3 regions of the Synechococcus sp. YX-04-1 genome follow, and region 2 is predicted to be linked to each of the others. Evidence: predicted binding sites of a transcription regulator. Region 2 holds the regulator's gene; each other region holds the start of a gene.
What was found. Region 2 encodes NtcA, which controls nitrogen genes in cyanobacteria. Its sites were predicted from a motif close to GTANCNNNNGNTAC; they were not measured.
Positions count from the first base shown of each region.

Region 1: the regulator NtcA is predicted to act here: its motif matches at 5,720-5,733, upstream of Q3Y53_RS13130 (DUF4278 domain-containing protein).
Region 3: the regulator NtcA is predicted to act here: its motif matches at 4,475-4,488, upstream of cynS (cyanase).

Region 1 covers NZ_JAUONZ010000005.1:88,440-95,266, reverse strand. The annotation lists gene Q3Y53_RS09905 (transporter substrate-binding domain-containing protein) at 1-809, shown strand, start outside; gene Q3Y53_RS09900 (CopG family transcriptional regulator) at 818-1,054, opposite strand; gene Q3Y53_RS09895 (DUF296 domain-containing protein) at 1,139-1,741, shown strand; gene Q3Y53_RS09890 (DUF6737 family protein) at 1,719-1,955, shown strand; gene Q3Y53_RS09885 (hypothetical protein) at 1,946-2,146, opposite strand; gene Q3Y53_RS09880 (NAD(P)/FAD-dependent oxidoreductase) at 2,190-3,725, opposite strand; gene Q3Y53_RS09875 (rhomboid family intramembrane serine protease) at 3,770-4,309, shown strand; gene Q3Y53_RS09870 (AhpC/TSA family protein) at 4,326-5,057, opposite strand; gene Q3Y53_RS09865 (hypothetical protein) at 5,142-5,540, shown strand; gene Q3Y53_RS13130 (DUF4278 domain-containing protein) at 5,795-5,962, shown strand; gene Q3Y53_RS09855 (hypothetical protein) at 6,369-6,566, shown strand; gene Q3Y53_RS09850 (hypothetical protein) at 6,614-6,827, shown strand, end outside.
Region 2 covers NZ_JAUONZ010000001.1:32,727-39,553, forward strand. The annotation lists gene Q3Y53_RS00190 (thioredoxin domain-containing protein) at 1-258, shown strand, start outside; gene thyX (FAD-dependent thymidylate synthase) at 303-1,025, shown strand; gene dcd (dCTP deaminase) at 1,038-1,631, opposite strand; gene Q3Y53_RS00205 (cob(I)yrinic acid a,c-diamide adenosyltransferase) at 1,631-2,230, opposite strand; gene rph (ribonuclease PH) at 2,376-3,119, shown strand; gene ntcA (global nitrogen regulator NtcA) at 3,178-3,894, shown strand; gene Q3Y53_RS00220 (DUF3084 domain-containing protein) at 3,922-5,073, shown strand; gene Q3Y53_RS00225 (resolvase) at 5,070-5,510, shown strand; gene Q3Y53_RS00230 (DUF3146 family protein) at 5,494-5,751, opposite strand; gene pth (aminoacyl-tRNA hydrolase) at 5,751-6,368, opposite strand; gene Q3Y53_RS00240 (TatA/E family twin arginine-targeting protein translocase) at 6,383-6,613, opposite strand; gene psbH (photosystem II reaction center phosphoprotein PsbH) at 6,623-6,823, opposite strand.
Region 3 covers NZ_JAUONZ010000001.1:390,151-396,977, reverse strand. The annotation lists gene Q3Y53_RS01985 (hypothetical protein) at 1-180, shown strand, start outside; gene Q3Y53_RS01980 (ferredoxin--nitrite reductase) at 438-1,979, shown strand; gene Q3Y53_RS01975 (ferredoxin--nitrite reductase) at 2,007-2,183, shown strand; gene Q3Y53_RS01970 (formate/nitrite transporter family protein) at 2,219-3,106, shown strand; gene Q3Y53_RS01965 (HEAT repeat domain-containing protein) at 3,114-3,836, shown strand; gene cynS (cyanase) at 3,890-4,375, opposite strand; gene Q3Y53_RS01955 (cyanate hydratase) at 4,571-4,741, shown strand; gene Q3Y53_RS01950 (anthranilate phosphoribosyltransferase family protein) at 4,814-5,884, shown strand; gene Q3Y53_RS01945 (GNAT family N-acetyltransferase) at 5,845-6,312, opposite strand; gene Q3Y53_RS01940 (MFS transporter) at 6,311-6,827, shown strand, end outside.

The DNA of each region.
Region 1 (6,827 bases), on a different contig from region 2:
GCCCGATCAGCATCACCTCCCGCCGACTTGCCATTGCAGGGATTGACTTCACCCAGCCCTACTTCCTGAGCAAGGAGGGCATTCTTCTTCCCCTAAAGGCCCCCTCCATTTTCAGTCGCGTTCAGGTGTTCTTCGGCTGGGCCGTGATCTCCTCAGTTCTGGTTCTGATCAGCGTGTTGTTGGTGGTCGGCAGCCTGATCTGGATGGCTGAGCGGCGCACGAACAGTGAACAGTTCCCCCGCGACTGGCTGCCCGGCATCAGCAGCGGCATGTGGTTTGCCCTGGTGACGTTGACGACCGTTGGCTACGGCGACAAGGCGCCGATCACACGAACCGGCCGGGGCATCACCGGCGCCTGGATGGTGATCTCGCTGATCGCGGTGTCGTCCCTCACCGCCAGCCTGGCTTCAGCCTTCACGCTGTTTCTCTCGGGGACCACCGAAGCAGCCATTGACAGTCCTCAACAGCTCAGCGGCCGCCGGGTCGCCGTCGTCGAAGGAACCGATGGCATGGAGCTCGCGGAAAACCGTGAGATGCGCGTCGTGCCAGCACCCAGCCTCGACAGCGCCGTTCAGTTGGTGCTGGATCGCAAGGCCGACGCCTTGATCTTCGATCGGCATTCGCTTCGTTACCACCTCAAACAGAACCCCGAGCTTGATGTGCGGATCGCACCGTTCACCCTCTCGGATGAGACCTACGGATTCGTGTTGCCCCCCAACAGCTATCTGCGCACGCGTATGGGGGTGTCGATCCTGAAGCTCCAACAGAGTGGCCAGGCGGAAGCCATCGCCGACAAGTTTCTGGATTGAACGGAGCCTCAGCCCAGGGGGCGATGACGACGCAGGGCCTCTTCCAAGAGATAGGCGGCGAGATTGCCGCAACTGCGCCCTTCAGCGAGAGCATGGCGCTTGAGATCGTCCATCACCCCGCGGGGCAGGGTGACGTTGATGCGCTCCGAGCCGGCCGCATCCGCCACCGCAGCCGTGCTGGGAGCCGCAGCCTGGCCCTCGATCCGCTGCTGCAACTCCTGAACCAGGTCTTGAAGGAGGGACACGATTTCGTGAAAATATACTCACAATAAATAAACAATATCGTGCAAGACAAGATTGCGTAATCTTGAGCACTCTTTTGAGGCGCCATGCAACCCCTGCCGCTGAAGCTTGCTCCCGGTAGTGATCTGCGCCTCAGCCTCGAAGCACTGGCCCAGAGGGACGGCATCAGCGGCTTCGTTCTCGGCGTGGTTGGCAACCTGACCAAGGCGTCGTTCCAGTGCCCCGGCCAGGCGGAGCCCACCGTGCTGGAAGGCGACCTTGAGGTGATCACCCTCAATGGAACCTTTTCCCCTGAGGGCGTACACCTGCACCTGAGCCTCTCGGATGGAGCCTGCCAGGTCTGGGGAGGCCACCTGGAGCCCGGCACGATCGTGCAGAAAGGCGTCGACCTCCTGATTGGGGTCCTCGAGCAACGCGAAGGCCGCCCCGCACGCCAAACAGCAGCGCCGCGGATCGAGATCGCCGTGCTGCCGGGATGCCCCTGGTGCAGCCGTGCCCTGCGCATCCTGAGAACCCTGGATCTGCTCCACACCGTCACCACCATCAACGACGACGCAGCCTTCCAAGCCGTGCAGCAGCGCAGTGGAATGACCACCTTCCCCCAGGTGTTCATCGACGGATCCGTGATTGGTGGCTACGACGATCTCGCCGCCATGCAAGCCGCAGGTGAACTCGACGCCCTCCGCTGAGCCTCCGGAACAGCCGCCCTTCTGGTCGCTGAAACCCTGGTGGTGCCAGCCCTGGTCCATCGTCTCCACAGGGGTGCTTGTGGTGGGTGGGTCCTGGGGCCTGCTTCATCAGCTCTGGATCAGCCTTCCCCTGGCCCTGGGCGTAATGGCCTGGTGGCTGCTGTTTCTGGTGCTCGTTCCCGCCGCCTACCGATCAGCCTCAGATCAGGCCTGACGTGAGGCTGATCGGGACCGCTGCTTCTCATCCAGCAATTCCCCTTCCAGCTGCTCGATCAAACGACTCACCAACGCCTGAAATTCCGGCTGGCAACCACGAAATGCCGCCTTGTGACGGATCGGCTCGTTGCGCATGCGCAGATCCGTGAGCATCAGCTGCAGCGAATCGATCCGGGCGTTGGAAGTCATGGACAGCGTCGGCGTTCCAAAGCGAGGTTATGACGCAGCTGCTTCAAAGCCCTAGCTCCCTCAGCAGACTGTTTTGCGTCTCCCGGCCGAGGACAGCATGGGCCGCCATCGCACCACTCGCCGCCACGGGGGGTATGCCGATACCGGGGAAGGTGCTGGCACCACAAAGCCAGAAATTGGCCAGAGGTGTCGTCACGCCCGGGAAGAGACCTTCAGCCGCTGAAAGGGCAGGGCCATAACTGCCCTGATGCACATTGAGAAAATAGCTATGGGTGAGCGGCGTTCCCTCCATGATCAGCTCGCAGCGGTCGCGGATGTCGGGAATACGGCGTTCAAGCACCCGCCAGAACACAGCGCATCGCTCCTGTTTTCTCTGCTGATACGCCGCACTGCCGCGCTCCAAGTCAGCCCAGAGCTCCCAGGGCTCGCTGGCCGGGGTGTAGGCATGCAGCACATGCCGACCGGCCGGCGCCATGGAGGGATCCAACACCGACGGAATTGACAACACCACGGCATTGCGCTCGGCGTCGATCCCACGCTCCCAGTCATCGACCCAGACGGTGTGGATCGGCAAATCCTCCAGCCCCGTGGCATCAAAGCCCAGATGGAGATGCAAGAAGCCGTTGCAGGCCGGCGTGGCCTGGCGCTGATGCTGCCACTTCGGCGCCACGGACTTCGGCAGCAGTTCCAGGGTGGACCAGATGTCGGCATTACAGATCACCTGCCGGGCCGCAATCTGCGTTCCATCGGCCAGGGTCACACCCACAACACGATTCCCCTCCACCCGCAGCTGTTGCACCGCCGTGCCCGTCTGCAGGCTGCCACCGTGGGCCTCCAGGCCACGCACCAGGGCCTCAACCACTGCAGCACTACCGCCAACGGGGTAGTCGAGATGGGCTTCCGGTTCAAACCACTCGCCAAACAGCGTGGCCATGGCTGCAGCGTTGGTGTCTCCCATCGGCATGCCGCTAATCAGGAAGGAGAGGAGATCCACCCAGTGGCGTAGGAAGGGATCGCTGAGGTGACGATCCACCAGGGGCCCAAAGGAACCGGAGAGGTGACGCATCGCCGCAAGGTGCGGCAAAAGGCGTCCGCCGCGCTTCAGCAGTTGCGCCATGCCATCCACCCCAGGCCGCAGGGCCAGCAAGGGCAAAGCATCGGCAGCGGCGGCAATCGGCTGAAGCGCCTCCACAAAACGCCGCCATTCGGCGGCCACCTCAGGGCCGCGCAGGCTGCGCACCACAGCCTCAAAATCGTCGTGGCCAACGGCGATGCGCAGATCCCCTTCCGGCAACAGCACATCCCAGGTGCGATAGGGAATCACTTCGACGGTCTGCCCCAGCGCGCGCAGCACCTGGGCCAAGGGATTGCTGCTGGGCCAACGTCCCAGACCACTCCAAAGGGATGGACCGGATTCAAAGTGATAACCCTGGCGCTGAAAGCCATGGGCGGCTCCACCGGGTTGCTGGTGGGCTTCCAGCACCAGCACTTCACGGCCGGCGCGGGCACACAAACCAGCGGCACACAGCCCACCGATGCCGCTGCCGATCACCAGAACGTCGACATCGCTTCTGATCATCCGCCCAGCATTCGCGTCATCATTGTGATCATTGGCGCAAGACGATGCGCGCTCGACTGCTGCTGCCCCTGCTGATCCTGGCGTTGGCCTGGGGGCAGGAGCTGATCGACCAACTGATCTTTGCGGGGCAGTGGAACCTGCCAATGGGCCCGGATCAACCGTGGTGGGGGGTCATCACAGCGCCATTCAGCCATGCCGGCTTGGGGCATCTGATCTCCAACAGCCTGGCGTTTCTGCCCCTGAGCTGGCTGGTGCTCAGCCGGGGGATGCGCGATTACCTGAGCGTCTGGCTGTCGGTGCTGCTGATCAACATTCCCGTCGCCCTGTTCTGGCCGGCCCGCAGCCATGGACTCTCGGGCGTGGTTTACGGACTGCTGGGCTACCTGCTGCTGATCGGCTGGCTGGAACGTCGCATTTTGTCCATCGTCCTAGGCCTGGTGGCGTTCTGGCTCTACGGCTCAGCCCTGATCGCGTTGATCCCCGGCGTTTCACCCGCCGGCGTGAGCTGGATCGGCCACAGCGCAGGCTTCATCGGGGGATTGGTGGCAGCTCTTGCGGTGTATCGCGAGCCTTCCGCCGCTTGAAGACAGCCGATTGAGCTCAGCCCTCAGACAAAACCTCATCGAGAAACGCCAGGGGGCGTTCCATGGTGGCTGAGTAGCCGAGCAGGCTTAGATCGCGGTGGGAGTAGATCACGCTGTCATCCCCATCGAGCAGAACGGTGGCGCCGCGCTGGGTGATGTAGTCGTCACAGGGCACATAGGTGCGCCAGTTGCTGAGCACTTCGTTCATGTTGCGCAGACGCTTGGTGGCGAGCTCAAACGGCCGCTGGAACCCCTCGCCACCAGCCCGGCGGAACAGAGCACCTCGGAAGCGCGGCAGAGGAAACGCCTCAACCAACTCGTCGTCGTCGAAGATCTGGGCAGCCGAGCGATCCCCGGTGTAGCCGCGCAGCACCTCGCGCAGGGTGCCCGGCGAGCCCACGCCGGCGCACATCAGTAAAAAGCCAGGCCAGGGCCCACCGGGCAGTTTCAAGCCGGCCTCCAACCCCAGGGATTCATGCAACAGCGGTGATGGATCAGCGATCAGCTGCTGCAGGGGGAACCCGGTGAAGGCAGCAAACCGCTCGGCGCTGGCGGCATTGCCGATGCCGAACAGCTGAACCTTGACCCCAAGCGCCGCCAACTGGGGGAGCCGCGGCACCAACGCCTGGGCGTATTCGATCGAGTCGAAATCTCCCAGCTGGCCCAGCACAACAACAAGACGCTTCGAGCCGCCCTCCATGCCGGCAACCCCGGCCAGCCGTTGCAGTAGTGGGTCCAGTGGAATCATCTCGACAGGCTGACATTTCGCCGTCGAAAACGTGGATGGCGCTTGCGCGCCGCCTGAGAGACTCAAATCAAAAGAAGGAAGCAGGTGGGCAAGAAATCTGGCTTCACAAGTGCTGAGATCGAAGAGATCAAGCGGCTGTATCTGCAGGAAGGGCGATCAATCCTTCAGATCCCCAAAATCCTGGGCAAAGGCAGTGAAAACTCCGTGCGCAACGCCCTGCACAAGGCACGGGTCAAAGATGCCCCCGAAGAACGCACCAAGCTGGAGCGATTCAAGCCAGAGCAAGTTTTTGGCAATGTCACCCTTTTGAAACGACTCAAAAAAGCGAAAAAACTGAAGTTCCACGCCCGCTGCTCCTGCGGCTATGAATTCGACGTGGACCCTTTTCGGCTGACGCTGCCGGAACACCACAAAGACAGAATTACTGCATGCCAGCGTTGCAGCACAGCGCAAAACAAGGAACACCCCAAGCCTCAAGCCTGAGAGACTCAATCAAGACAAGTTGAACAGCACGAGCAAAACCAACAAATATTTCAACCGCTTCACAACAACCAACACAACATCCCACAACTGGCATCAACCCCCTTTCACCTGTCAAGACGGGGCTGGAGAGCAGGACTTGTATCAAACCGACGCAGCCTTAACAATTGCTAAAGGACAAGGTATCAAGTGGAACCTTGCGGCTTTTTTACAACGACGTAGAACTCAAAAAGTTTTAATCCATCCCTATTTACTCAATGGAACTCACTTTCTTGGGCAACAAATATGCAAAGACAGAAACAGTATCTACGAGGCCAACAATCCAACTGAAATACATGGGAAAAAGCTATCGCGCTGAGCAAATCCAATCCGTTCGCAATTCTGTTGCTCTGACCTACCGCGGCGTCTCTTACTCCAAAGTCTGAGAAGGCGTTGGGCTGGGGCACTGAGAAGGCAGCCGACGTGACGGCATGACGCCACAGGATCGGCAAAAATGGCGCGATGAGACTTCTGATCACAGTCCTGATCGCGTCCAGTGCTTTGGCCTGGCCGGCAAAAAGTGCGGAACCTATCCCTCTCGTGGTGGTTCCCTTTGATGCCGCATGGGGATCGAGACGTCTTCCCGTTCAGCCCGCAGCGTTATTGCCGCCACCTCCAGTTCCCAGCCTGAATCAACGAACCGCAGTCAACGCTGAACCAAAACCGCAACGCCAACGCTGGTGCCGAGGCGGCTGCTGAACGCAGAAAGGCTGTCACCTGAACTCATTCTGAGTAAACCGAATGGAGAAACAATCCCATCGGGCGCTGACGATGCGACACGTGGCTCTATTGATGGCCAGCCTCCTTTTGGAATCCATGGCTCTTGCGGGCGGCAAGCGGGCCACAGCCCAAGGGCCGTCCAAGCAGTTCGCCACCGCTGAGGCGATGCGGGTGATCCCCAAAGGGGCAACGATTTCCGACACACACTGCAAAAGCATTGATGTGGGAGCCAGCAGCCGCTATCAGTGCACCATCACCTACAGCCCCTGAGCTGATCGATGAAAGGCTGGCGTGCTGCGTGTTGGAGCCTCGTCCTGTTGGGGATCCCGGCTGCGGGGCGCGCCGAATTTGATCAGTGCCGCCTAATCGATCAGGTGCTGAACCGCCTGGGCAACGCCATGGCGATCAATCGTTTGATCATTGCTGAAAGCGGTGACAGCACAGCCGTTGCTGCGGCCAGTGACGCTCTGGCTCAACAGAACGAGAGCTACCGGCACACCAAACGCCAACGCTCCAAAGCCGGCTGCGACG
Region 2 (6,827 bases):
CTCGTTGATCGCTACGACGTCAACGGCATCCCTCAGCTGAATCTGTTTAACGCTGAAGGAGAGCCGAGGGGGAGATCTCTTGGTCTGCGCAGCCCTGAGGAACTCCAGCTGCTCACCACAGCACTGCTTGAGAATCAGCCGCTGCCGGCTCTGCCAGGCGTCGGCAACGTCAGCCAGCTGCCAGCCTCCACCTCCGCTGACAACACATTGGCTGGAGCGTCGAGCCAATCCACGGCCGGGCCCCGCAGCCATGGTTGACACGCCTCGCCATGATCACCACAACTCGTCACTCTGACGCTCCCATGGACCGCTTTCGGGTCGATCTGATCGCAGCTACGCCGAACCCGCAGCAATGCGTGTACGCCGCCATGCATCAGGACTACAGCGAAGGGTTCGTGGCCGGAGATCGTGCCAACTGGCCCGATGAGCAGCGAGCTGGAGAGATCTGTGTGAAACGTCTGCTATCTGGAGAACGCGGCCACTACGGCCCGATGGAGCATGCGCAGATCGTTCTGAACGTGGGCTGGTTCCCACACTCGGTGATGCAGCAGGCCCGCACCCACCGGGTGGGGGTGAGCTTCGATGTGCAATCGATGCGTTACACCGGTGAACGCATCTGCCGTGCAGCGGATGGAGCCCTGGACCTGGAAGAGGTGTTTTATCTGCGGCCTGTCGGCGAGTACAGCGATCGGCAGGGCAAGAAATACGCCTACACCGAAGCGCTACGCCAACAGGACCTCGATCTGTGCCGAAGCGCCGCCGAGCGCTACAGGGATCTGCTCAAGGCCGGCTTCTCCGAAGAGCATGCCCGCGGCATCCTTCCCTTCGACTACCGCCAGCACTTTGTGGTGAGCTTCAGCCTGCGGGCGTTCCTGCACTTCATGGATCTGCGGGCCAAGCTTGATGCCCAGTTAGAGATCCGCCAGCTCTGCGATCTGATGTGGCCCCACATGGTGGAGTGGGCCCCTGAATTCGCAGCCTGGTACGAAAAAAGCAGGCTGCACCGTGCTCGTTTAGCTCCCTAATTCAAGAGAGATCTAAACCTTGGCCAGCGTCACCCGTTCCGGTTGGTGCTGGTACTTACCTTGTCGATCGCTGTAGGTGGTTGAGCAGGGATCACCCTCGAAAAACAGCAGCTGACAGATGCCTTCATCGGCATAGATGCGGCAGTCAGCGCCGGAACTGTTGCTGAATTCAAGGGTGAGGTGACCCTCCCAGCTCGCTTCAGCAGGGGTGGTGTTCACGATGATTCCAAGGCGGGCGTAGGTGCTCTTGCCCAAACAGATCACCGTGATGTTGGGGGGAACCCGCAGCTTCTCCAACGCCACACCGAGGCCGTAGGAATGCGCCGGAAGAATGAAGTAGCGCCCGTCTTCATCCTCATGAAGGGGGGTGGGCTCGAGGTTGGCCGGGTTGAACCGCTTGGGGTTCATCACCGTGCCCGGAACATGCCGGAAGATCAGAAATTCCTGAGGAGACAGGCGCAGGTCGTAGCCGTAGGACGAACAACCGAAACTCAGCACCGGTCGCAGCTTCTGCTCCGGCTCGAGGTGACGGACCAACCCGCTCTGGAATGGCTCGATCATTCCCTGACCGGCCTGTTCAGTGATCCAGCGATCGCACTTGAGCATCAGAAACCTCGGCGCAACTCCGTGACTTGATCTGCCATCTCCACCACACCGGCGGGGATTGCAGGTCCAGTGATGATCACATCCATCGAAGCGGGCCGCTGCTCGAGGGCTTCAATCACGTCCGCTTCATCCAGGTATCCGAAGGCCACTGCAAGACCGATTTCATCCAAGACCAGCTGGTCGAGATCTCCCTGGATCAGATGCTGGCGGCAGATGGACCAAACAGCAGCCACCGCCTCAGCGCCACCGGGATGCCCCGGCGAGGAGAGGCAGAGGGGCACTTCCGGCCGCAGCCAAACAAGGCCTCCACAGAGCTGCACCCGTCCTGCAGGTCCCTGCTGAACGCCCCCTTTGAGGAACTGACTGATCAGAACACGACTGCCCAAGCCGGCAGCACGCATGGCTTGACTCAGAACATTGGCGAAACTGCCTCGGTAGGGCGCTGTATGCACTTGCAGCTGCCCTTCTGGAGCCACCAGATGTAGGGGTGGCGGGTCAGAGACAGAAGGTAAGGGCCTGAGGCCCGCCCGCTGCAAAGCCTGCTGATCCCGATCCAGGGAGTTCTGGAAGGCTTGGGGGTCGGCGAGGCTTGTGGTCATCGCGGAAGCATCTGTCCGGGCGATCCCGGCGAGACCTTGAATCTAGCGGCGAGATCACATTCCACAAGAGGATTGACACCACCCATGGTGTTTGGACAGGGCGAGACCCAACCGCCTGCGAGGCTTGACGAACTGCACACCACCGATGAGCCAATCCCTTGAACACCGCACTGATGGCCGTCGCCCGCAGCAGTTGCGACCGTTCTCGGTGACCTGGAATCCCATGGGGTTCGCCTTGAGCTCCCTTGTGGTTCACACCGGTCGAACCGCTGTGCTCTGCAGCGTCTGCTTGGAGGACAAGGTTCCCCGCTGGCGTAAGGGAGAAGGGTTGGGATGGCTCAGCGCCGAATACCGTCTGCTGCCCGGCTCCACCCCACAGCGGCAATCACGGGAGCTAATGAAACTCTCGGGTCGCACCCAGGAGATTCAGCGGTTGATCGGCCGCAGCCTGCGCGCCGTGATCGACATGGAGCGCCTTGGTGAGCGCACCTTGCTGATCGACTGCGACGTGATCCAAGCGGACGCCGGCACCAGGACGGCCTCGATCACCGGGGCTTGGCTTGCCCTGGACCAGGCCTGCCGATCACTGGTGGAACAAGGAGTCCTGGAGCAATCGCCCCTGGTCGACCAGGTGGCGGCCGTGTCCGTCGGCTTGGTGGATGGCCAGGCCTTGCTGGATCTGGACTACAGCGAAGACAGCCGAGCTGAGGTGGACCTGAATGTTGTGCAGGCCGGCGATGGACGTCTGTTGGAAATCCAGGGAACTGCTGAGGGAGCGCCCTTCAGCCGCAACCAACTCAATGAGCTGCTGGATTTAGCGGAGCCGGGAGTGTCATCCCTGATGCAGGCGCAACGCCAGGCCTTCAACGAGCACAGCAGCGTTACGTAATAACCGCTACATGGCGGCCACCGCCAGCTCCGTAACTTCGCCTCACCAGGGGGTTGTCATGACCAGTAGCCGAGGTTTCAGCCGATACGCCCCGCAGATGGTGGCTCCAGCTCCCAGCGCAGAGCCGGCCAACCGTTCTCTCCTGGAGATCATCCGGGATCTCGATGGCGCCAGCAGTGAACTGGTTGACCGCAACAAGACCATCTTCTTCCCCGGAGATCCCGCAGAACGGGTGTATCTGATCCGCCGGGGAGCCGTGCGCCTGTCCCGCGTTTACGAGTCGGGTGAAGAAATCACCGTGGCCCTGCTTCGCGAGAACAGCCTCTTCGGAGTGCTGTCCCTGCTGACCGGTCAAAGGTCCGATCGGTTCTACCACGCTGTGGCCTTCACCCGGGTCGAAATGGTGACGGCACCGGCGACCTCCGTGAAGGCCGCCATCGAAGCAGACACCAGCGTTGGCCTGCGCTTGCTGCAGGGTCTCTCCAGCCGAATTCTGCAGACCGAAACGATGATTGAAACCCTGACCCACAGGGACATGTCATCCCGGCTGGTGAGCTTCCTGCTCGTGCTGTGCAGGGATTTCGGCGTGGCAGATGAGCTGGGCATCACCATCGACCTACGCCTGTCCCATCAAGCCATCGCCGAAGCAATTGGCTCAACACGGGTCACAATCACGCGTCTGCTGGGAGACTTGCGTCAATCCGGTCTGGTTCAGATTGACCGCAAGAAAATCACCGTTCTGGATCCAATCGCTCTGGCCAAACGCTTCAGCTAAGCCGGCCATCGACCGACGGGTGCAGCCATGAGCGGCTGGGCACTGATCCTGGTTCTGCTGGTGCTCGGGGGCGTGCTGTCGACCCTGGGCGACCGTTTGGGCAGCCGCGTCGGCAAAGCGCGACTCAGTTTGTTCAGGATGCGCCCAAGGCGCACCGCCGTTTTGATCACGGTGCTGACCGGCAGCCTGATCAGCGCACTCTCGCTTGGCCTGATGCTGTTGGTGAGCCGGCAGTTGCGGGTGGGCCTGTTTGAACTGGATGCCCTGCAGGAGAAACTCCAGGACAGCCGGCAACAGCTGGAGGCAGCCGAGCGGGAACGGGACAAGACCCAAACGGAAACCAAGCGGATCGCCACTGAGCTCAAGCAATCGCAGCAACGGGCCAACACCCTGCGCCTTGAACTGGCTCCTCTTCAGAAAGAGCGGGCCCAACTCGAAGCTGAACGTGAACGCCTCAGCCAGGACATCGCCTCCCGCGATGCGGACATCCAGCGGACGGAAGCCGAACTCAACAGCGTTCGCAGCCGCATCCGTGCCGGTGAGCAGGAACTCAAGGAACTGGAACGCAATCTGGTCGCCCTGAGGCGTGGATCGGTGGTGATCAGCAGCGGACAGACCTTGGCGAGAGCAACGGTTCGACTCGATGCCCCAGACCAGGCGAAACAGGCTGTGGACAGGCTGTTGCAGGAGGCCAATCTCAACGCCTACGGGAAAGTGCGGCCTGGCGAAGCCCCCGAACGCCAGTTGATCCGCGTTCCGCGCAGCGATGTTGAACGCCTGCAAAGCATCATCCGCAAACCGGAGACCTGGGTGATCTCGCTGCGCTCCGCCACCAATGTGCTGCGGGGTGAAACAGCGGTGTACGCCTTCCCCGAGGTGCGTCCCAACCGGCCAGTGGCCCAACGCGGAGACGTGCTGGCCACCACCACACTGCCACCGGATGAACGCACGCCAGAGGGCATTCGCACACGACTGAACCTTCTCTTGGCCTCGGCCTATGCCGAGGTGCAGCGGAGAGGATCGCTGAGCGAGGGCCTTCAGTTCGATGGATCAGCCCTCTCCCAACTGGCCCAGACCCTGATGGAAGGACCCAGCCAAAGCGTTGGATTGGAAGTGATTTCCGCAGGGGTCAGCAACAGCGCCGATCCTGTCGTCGTCACAATTCAGCCATCCCCATGAAACGGGTGGCCGTTCTCGATCCAGGCCGCTGCAAATGTGGTCTTGTGCTGGCTGATCTTCAGCTCGGCCTCGTGCGCGAAGGGCATGTGCTGGACCCGGACGCTGTGGAACCCTGGCTGGAGAAGTGGAATCACGACCAAGCTCTCGACCGCATCCTGATCGGCGACGGCACGGGCAGCCGAGCCTGGATCAAGCAACTGGAATGGCTGGGCAATCTCACCGTGATTCCTGAACAGGGAACAACCCTGAGGGCAAGACAGCGTTACTGGACGTTGTGGCCGGCTCGAGGTTGGCGACGAATGCTGCCGGCAGGACTGCGCATTCCACCGGTGGATCTGGATGCCGTGGCCGCTTTGGTGATGCTCGAGGAGCACCTGCAGTGCCGCCTGAAATGGCCGGTGCCTGCTCCCACGTTCTCGCTCAGAACCTGGCCCTAACCATGAAGGTGTAGTCACCCCCCGGTTCCAGCCTGTAATCAGAACGCACCAGAAACCGCCGAAGGGCATCCTCAATCAGGGCTCGTCCCAAGGACGGCTCCACCATCAGTTCGCCGCGGTCAAAGGCCCAGGAGAACTGCCACTCGAAGCCTCCAGCCGAGACTTCACCCTCCACGCACTTGGCTTGAAAACACTGGCGGAGCACCCGCAAATGGGCCGTTGTCGCCGGGAGAGCCGGCATCAGTCGACTGGCTCCAGGTCATAGCGAAAACCGTTGATCCAGGTTCCAGCACGCTCAAAGCTCTGGCGCTGAAGACGTTGAATCCCGTCCAGAACAGCATCAAGAACAGCGCAGACACAAGGTTGCTCCACCTTGCTGAACGGGCCAAGAACATGGGACACCGTTCGAGCGCGACGCTCAGCAGGATTCTCAGCTGGTGCACCAATGCCGATCCGCAGCCTGGGAAACGCCTGAGTCCCGAGATGTTGAATGGTGCTGCGCAAGCCGTTGTGGCCACCGGCGCTGCCCTGGGCCCGCAATCGCAAACGACCGAGCGGAAGATCCATGTCGTCCACCAGCACCAGCAGTTGGTGGGGCTCCAGCCCGAACCAATCAAGGGCAGCACGAATCGCGCGTCCACTGTCATTCATGTAGGTCTGGGGCATCAGTAAGCGCAACCGCTGCTCACCCACCCCTGTATCTGCTGCAAGACCATGCAACTTGGCTTGCTGACGAAAACTGAATCCAGAGCGCTCACCCAAAAGCTCTAGGGCCATGAAGCCGATGTTGTGGCGAGTGCCTGCATATTTCTCCCCCGGATTGCCCAGTCCCACCACCAGCTTGAGATCAGTGGTCATACCGCTGGAACAACTCAGTCGCTGGGGGGAAGTTCTTCGGCCGTCTTCGCAGCCTCACCGGACACCTCCGGCTCAGCCATGGCTTTGTTGATCTCGCGCTCGAATTCCTTGGACGCGGATTGGAAGCCCTTCAGGGTTTTTCCGAGGGTCCGGCCAAGTTCTGGCAACCGTTTCGGCCCGAAGACCAAAAGAGCAACGGCGCCGATAACCGCCATTTCGGGGAGACCGACGCCGAAGATGTTCATGGGTGCTGATCAGCCGAGGCCGTTCCAGTTCACGTTGATGCCGTCGAGGATGAGGGACTTGTTGTACAGCTGAAGAATCACCAGCAGAAACACAAGAAACAGCACCATGAAGATGCCCATCACCGGAGTGGTGCCCCATCCGGGTACCACCTTGCCGTACTCGGAGTTAAGTGGGCGGAGAAGGTCTCCCAGACGGGTGCGTTGTGCCATGGCG
Region 3 (6,827 bases), 360 kb from region 2:
GACCGGTACAGCCGGGGATACGAGCCCAGGGAGACCCGTTATGACCGGTATGACCGACGCTTCGACAGCCCCGCTGGACCCTCCGAGCTCGACCAAGACTTCGCTGCGATGAAGCGCGTTTGGCAGATGCTCCGGGCCGGAGCGGTGCGCATGGTTGGCGAAATCGGACGCCAATACTGAGGCCGAAGCAGGCTGCCTTTTACGGCCTCACGGGAACCCCCAGATGTAGCCGGCATTACAAATCAGACAGAACAAAGCCCTGACATCGATCAACACCAAAAGTGTTTTCTTTGTTACGGACCAGGGCTGCCGTCGCAGTGTTTATTCAGTCAACCCAACGCTCCCCTTCGTTTTGAAGCGTTGTCGGTCTTCGGGCCATCTCGATTGATTCGCGCCTCATCTTTGAGCAATCAATCCGCCCACTCGTTAATCGACTTATGACCATTAGCTCTCCCTCCAGGCCTTACCTGGATGGCAAGAAGCTCAACAAGATCGAGCAGAACAAGGCGGCCAAAGATGGCCTGTTGGTCGGCAGCGAAATCGAAAAATTCGCCGAGCTTGGCTGGGAGCAGGTGGATGAAACCGACCTTCAGCTGCGTTTGAAGTGGTATGGCATGTTCTGGCGCCCGAAAACGCCAGGCAAGTTCATGCTCCGGCTGCGGGTGCCCAATGGCGTGCTCTCGGCCGATCAGCTACGGGTGGTTGGCTCCATCGTTGAGCGCTACGGCGAAAACGGCAGCTGTGACATCACGACGCGTCAGAACCTGCAACTGCGCGGCGTGCTGCTGGGCGACCTACCCGAAATCCTCAAGCGGCTGAAGGAAGCCGGCCTAAGCACGATCCAATCCGGCTTCGACAACCCTCGCAACGTCACCGGAAACCCCATCGCCGGCATCGATCCCAACGAGATCGTCGACACGCGGCATTACACCACCGAGCTGCAGAACTTCCTCACCAACAACTGCCAGGGCAACCCGGAGTATTCCAACCTGCCCCGCAAATGGAACACCGCCGTTGCCGGCGCGAAGGACAACTTCCTGCTCCACAACGACATCGTTTTTCATCCCGTGGAACGCGATGGGTTGATGGGGTTTGGTGTGTGGATCGGCGGTGTTCTGTCATCGCAGATGAACGCCTATGCCGTTCCCCTGAACGCCTGGGTGAAACCAGACGAAATCTGCAAGATGACCGACGCCGTGATCCGGCTCTGGCGGGACAACGGTGAGCGCGACAAGCGCCCCAAAGGCCGCTTCCGCCTCTACCTGGATCAAGTGGGCCACGACGTGTTCCGCAGCCAGGTTGAAGAACTCTTCGGTCCGTTGACCCCCGATCCTGGGTCCGTGTTCAACACCACGCCCCGCTCCCACTACGGCTTCCATCCCCAGAAACAGGAAGGGCTCTCCTACGCAGGTCTTCACGTTCCTGTTGGTCGCCTGACCGCCCAGGATCTGCAGGATCTCGCAACCACCAGCCTCAATTACGGCAGTGGGGAAGTGCGTCTCACGGAAGACCAGAACGTCATCCTCGTGGGGCTTCCCAACGACAAGCTCGAGGCTTTAAAGGCTGATGCCCTGGTGCAGCGCTTCCCACTGGAGCCCGGTCACATCTCCGCAGGAACGGTGTCCTGCACCGGCAACACTTACTGCGGTTTTGCCCTCACCAACACCAAGGACCAAGCCCTGGAAGCGGCCAAGCAACTCGACCAAGAGCTCAATCTTCCTGAGGAGCTGAAGATCCACTGGACCGGCTGCCCCAACACCTGCGGCCAGGCCTACATGGGTGCCATCGGCCTCACCGGCACCAAGGCCAAAAACAGTGAAGGCGTGATGGGCGAGGGCTACACGATGACCATCGGTGGGTCCCAAGGTGCCAACCCGAGCATCGGCGAAATCCACCGCAAAGCCATCCCTGCCGATGAGATCAAAGCCGCTCTCAAAGAGGTCTTGATCGACAAGTTCGGGGCCACCCCGAAGGCCTGATCGCTGCGGTCGCCGTGACGCTTCCTTTTGAAGTCACGGCTCCCCGCATCGACCACCCCCCTCACCGTCATGGCCAACCGCAACGACGTGTTCTCTCGTTTCGTCAACTGGCTCAGCGCCAGTGGTCGCGACGGAGCCGCCATCAACCGTCAGGGCGGCAGCCCTGATCTGTTCTCCCGCCTGATGAACCGCATCAGCGGTTGACATCAAAACCTTCGTCCAACTCTCAATCTCATCCGATGGACTACGTCCTCCCCAATGAGCTTGTCGACGGCATGATTGCCGCCGGCGGCAAAAAATCAACGGTCAGCGTGAAAAACCTGCTGATCCGTGGCTTTTACTCCGGAGCCATTCTCGGCCTGGCAGTGATCCTGGCCCTCACCGTGGGCATCACCGTCAAAGCCCCCTTCGTGGGCTCACTGCTCTTCCCCTTCGGCTTCGCCAGCATCGTGCTGTTCGGCATGGAGCTGGTAACCGGCAACTTCGCTCTGCTGCCGATGGCCACCTGGGCTGGCAAAAGCACCTGGGGTGCCACCTTCCGCAACTGGGTCTGGGTGTGGATCGGCAACTGGATCGGCACCGCCGTTGTGGCCGTGATCATGGCCATCAGCCTTACCAGCGGCACTATGGACGGCGCTGCTGACAACGTCGGCCCACCGATCTGGGATGCCGTGGCTCAGAAGATCATGGCCCTCAATCAAATCAACGTTGAGAAGAAGTACGAGGCCCTGGGAAGCATGGGCTTCTTCCTCGCCTTCCTGCGCGGACTGGTGGCCAACTGGTTGGTTTGCCTGGGCGTGACCATGGCTCTGGTGAGCAAGAGCGTTCCCGGCAAGATCCTGGCCTGCTGGCTTCCGATCACCGCCTTCCAATCGATGGGCATGGAGCACATCGTGGTGAACCAGTTCCTGCACACCGCCGGCCCGATCCTCGGTTCAGGCGTCCCCTTCACCAAGGTGATCTTCTGGAACTTCCTGCCTGTCACCCTCGGCAACATCGTTGGCGGCATGGTGTTCATCGGCATGCTCTTTTACAGCACCCACCGCACTCCGATGGAGAACGTGCTGCCGACCGAGCACGATGAAAAGCTGGAGCGTGAGCTCGCTGCTGAATTGGGTGCCCGCTGATCCATCCATGAACGAGGAAGCCGTTCTCTGGGAACGGCTCGCCCGATCACGACGCGCTCCATTGGAGCCTTCTTGGCTGGGGGAGGTCTACTCCCCCAGCCTTTCTGTTGATCTGCGACGAGCCCTCTGCGAAAAACTGGGGATGCAAGCCGAGCGCGGCTGGCCCGTGATTCAAGAACTCCTCGCTAGCCATGGGGTTCTGCCCGATTTAGTGATGGCAGCAGGGCTATGCCACCAGAGTGAGGCCCGAGATTGGTTGTTGGCTCAACTCGAGCAAACTTCGGACGATGAGGACGCCAATCTGATGGTGGTTCAGGCTCTGGCTTGCTGGGGCGCCGAAGTTCCGCAATCCGTGGTGGTGAATTGCCTGCATCACCCAGGCCAACTGCACCGACTGGCCGGCCTGCAACTGCTCAGCTTCCGGTCCCACTGCCTTGACGACGATGAACTGCTGCAGTTCTGCCAAGAGGTGTTGAATGATTTTCGCGATCCAGTCGTTGTGGCGGCCATTCGGGTTCTGCAACGCCGCGATGGCGCGTTGATCAGCGAAAAGCTGGCAGACCTGTGTCGCAACGGTTCACTGCCTGTTGCCGAGGCCGCGTTCCGCGCGCTCGGTTGTATCGCCACACCTGCCAGTCAGCGTTGTCTTCTGGAGTTGAGCCAGGACCTGAATGACGAAAATCGACGCAAGATGGCCAGCACCCAACTAAGCCAACAGTTCCGCCAATAAAAAGGCCCCGCTGTTGCGGGGCCATGATGCCCTCAATCAAGGCATTTGGTTGTTCACCACTTTTTGTAAGGCAGGAACTTGCCGCACATGGTGATTTTGACGCGATCACCCTTAGGATCCTCCACTTTGTCGACATCAAGCGTGAAGTCGATCGCGCTCATGATGCCGTCACCAAAATGTTCCTGAATAACATCTTTCAGAGGCATTCCATAGACCTGCATGATCTCGTAGAAGCGATAGATCAAGGGATCAGTGGGAATCACAGGATCGAGGCTTCCCTTGGTGGGGAACTCCTGCAAAGCGGCGGTGATGGCCGGATCAAGGGAGAGCAGCTCAGCCAGCTTTTCAGCCTCTTCCTTGGAGGCCGTGGCTTGTCCATAGAACAAGGAAGCAATCCAGACCTCATCGAGGCCCATGGCCGACTCCAGATCGGCAAAGCTCATTCCCTTGGCTTTCTTGGCGGCCATCAAGGTCGCGGTGACGGTCTCCTGAGAAGGAGCTGACAACGACGGGGTCGAAGGAACAGCTGAAACAGTCATGATTGAACGAAAAGTTGTTATGGCCGCTTCAAAAACAGCGTTCCAAGCTGGAACGTCTCAGCAGCAAAGAAACTGTTGCGCAAACGCAGGCTTAACAATGAAGCATCAGCTACAAAACAACAGCCTATTTTGAAGCAACAAGCACAGCAAACAGACCCATGATGCGGGTCAAATTAGTTAGAGAAGAAATTTGAAATGAGCCAATTTTTCCAATCCATGGCAACCCTGCTTCAGGCGCAATTCCTTCCTCCAATAACAGCGCCCCAACTGATCCTGGAACGGCTCTATTACGCCGAAGGACGCCACCACCCTGAGCATCCACGTCATGGCAGCTTCGAAGGGTTATCACGGCTGAGCAGGCCCTGAGCTTTCGTAGCAATTGCTACCCCTGCCGGGTGAGTCGCTCCTGAAGACTGGCCACAGCTTGAGGCCGGACCTTTGACGAGCGCAGTTCTCTCCGGCCGCGACCGCTTCAAGCAGCACCTGCGCAAGGTGGGAAGCGGCGAACACACCAGCAAAGGGATGAGTCGCGAGGAAGCGGCTGATGCCATGGAGCTGATGCTGCAGGGCGAAGCGACGCCCGCACAGATCGGCGCCTTCCTGATTGCCCATCGCATCCGACGACCCGAGCCCCAGGAACTCACGGGGATGCTCGACACCTACCGAACCCACGGACCGGTGCTGCAATCCACCGCTGGCAGTCGAACACCGCTCTGTTTCGGCATGCCCTATGACGGGCGCACGCGCACAGCGCCGATATACCCGCTCACCGCGCTGGTGCTGCTGGCCTGTGGTCAGCCGGTGGTTCTGCAGGGCGGTGACCGGATGCCGATCAAATACGGCGTCACCGCTATTGACCTGTTCCGCCTTCTCAATCTCGACCTCACAGGTCTGCCGATCAGCGCCGTTGCAGAGGGGTTCCAGCAGAACGGCTTCGCCCTAATCCACCAACCGGATCACTTCTCCATCGCGGAAACCCTGATCGGCTACCGCGAGGAACTGGGCAAGCGTCCCCCGGTTGCCAGCCTGGAACTCCTCTGGACACCCCATCAAGGCGACCATCTTCTCGTGAGTGGCTTTGTCCACCCACCAACAGAAGCCCGCGCCTGGGAAGCCCTGAAGCAAGCCGGAGAAACCGATGTCCTCACCGTGAAAGGGTTGGAAGGAGGAACCGACCTGCCCATCGGCAGGGCCTGCATCACGGCCCGGGTGCGGAACGGCGAAGCGGAACGATTGATCCTGCACCCCCGGGACCATGGCTGTCACGACGCCGATGTGGAATGGACTGACGACAACACCTGGGCCGATCAGGCGCGAAACGCACTGCAGCACAAAGGCCCTCTTTGCGACGCCGTGCGCTGGAACGCCGGCGCCTATCTGTGGTTCTCCGGCTGCTGTGAATCCCTGGAACAAGGCATTCAACGGGCAGCGTCTGCTCTGCAAACGGGCCAGGCCCAAGCCATGCTCGATCAACTCTGCGCTTGGCGGAGCAGCTTGACCATCCGATAGCGCTCGAACGGAACGCCTCCAATCAGGATCGTCTCCGGCGTTTCCACACACCAGCCACGTCGCTCCAGCAACGGTCGGCTGAACTGGCTGGCCTCCGTTCGCAGATGCCGGACGCCGGACGCCAGCGCATCCGCCTCAATCCGGTTCAGAAGCGCACTGCCATGCCCCCGCCTCGACGCACAACCACGGCAATAGAGCAGCGACAAACGATCTTCGGGATGGCGGATCGCAAACGCTGAACCATCGGTGGTGAGCCATCCCGAGCCTTCCCGAAAACTCGCGTCGAGCACGCCAGGCAACCAAGCCAGGGCCGCCCAAGCCCTGACTTGTTCATCTGAATAAAGGAGGGGAGCCTGCGATTCGATCGCATCGGCATAGATCTCCCGCAACAGCGGTTGATCCTCCGGAGCAATCGGACGCAAAGCCATGGCAGCCGCCTGTTGGAATGTGAGTCTCTCCTGCGTGGCAGCAAGCTTGCAGCGTCCTCGGATTCCCACACTGCTCAGCGCGTTTCTCACGCTGCTTAACGACCGGCTCAGCGAAAGCATTGTTTTTCCGCTGTTGCCCTTTCTCCTCGCCCAGTTCGCCCCAGACGGACGAACCCTGGGTTTGTTGGCGGGAAGCTATGCCCTCGCTCAGTTCCTGGTCACCCCATTGATCGGCGCGCTGAGTGATCGGTACGGCCGCCGCCCCGTGATCAGCATCTGCGTCGCAGGATCCGTGGTGGGACTCGGCCTGTTTGCAGTGACGGTTTCACTGCCTTGGCCCAGCCAAAGCCTGCTTCCCCTGTTGCTGCTGTTCGCAGCTCGGATCATTGACGGCATCAGTGGCGGTACGGCAGCGACGGCCAGCGCCGTGCTGGCGGACATCACTCCTCCCGACAAGCGGGCCCGTGCCTTCGGCTTGATCGGCGTGGCCTTTGGCTTGGGGTTCATCCTTGGGC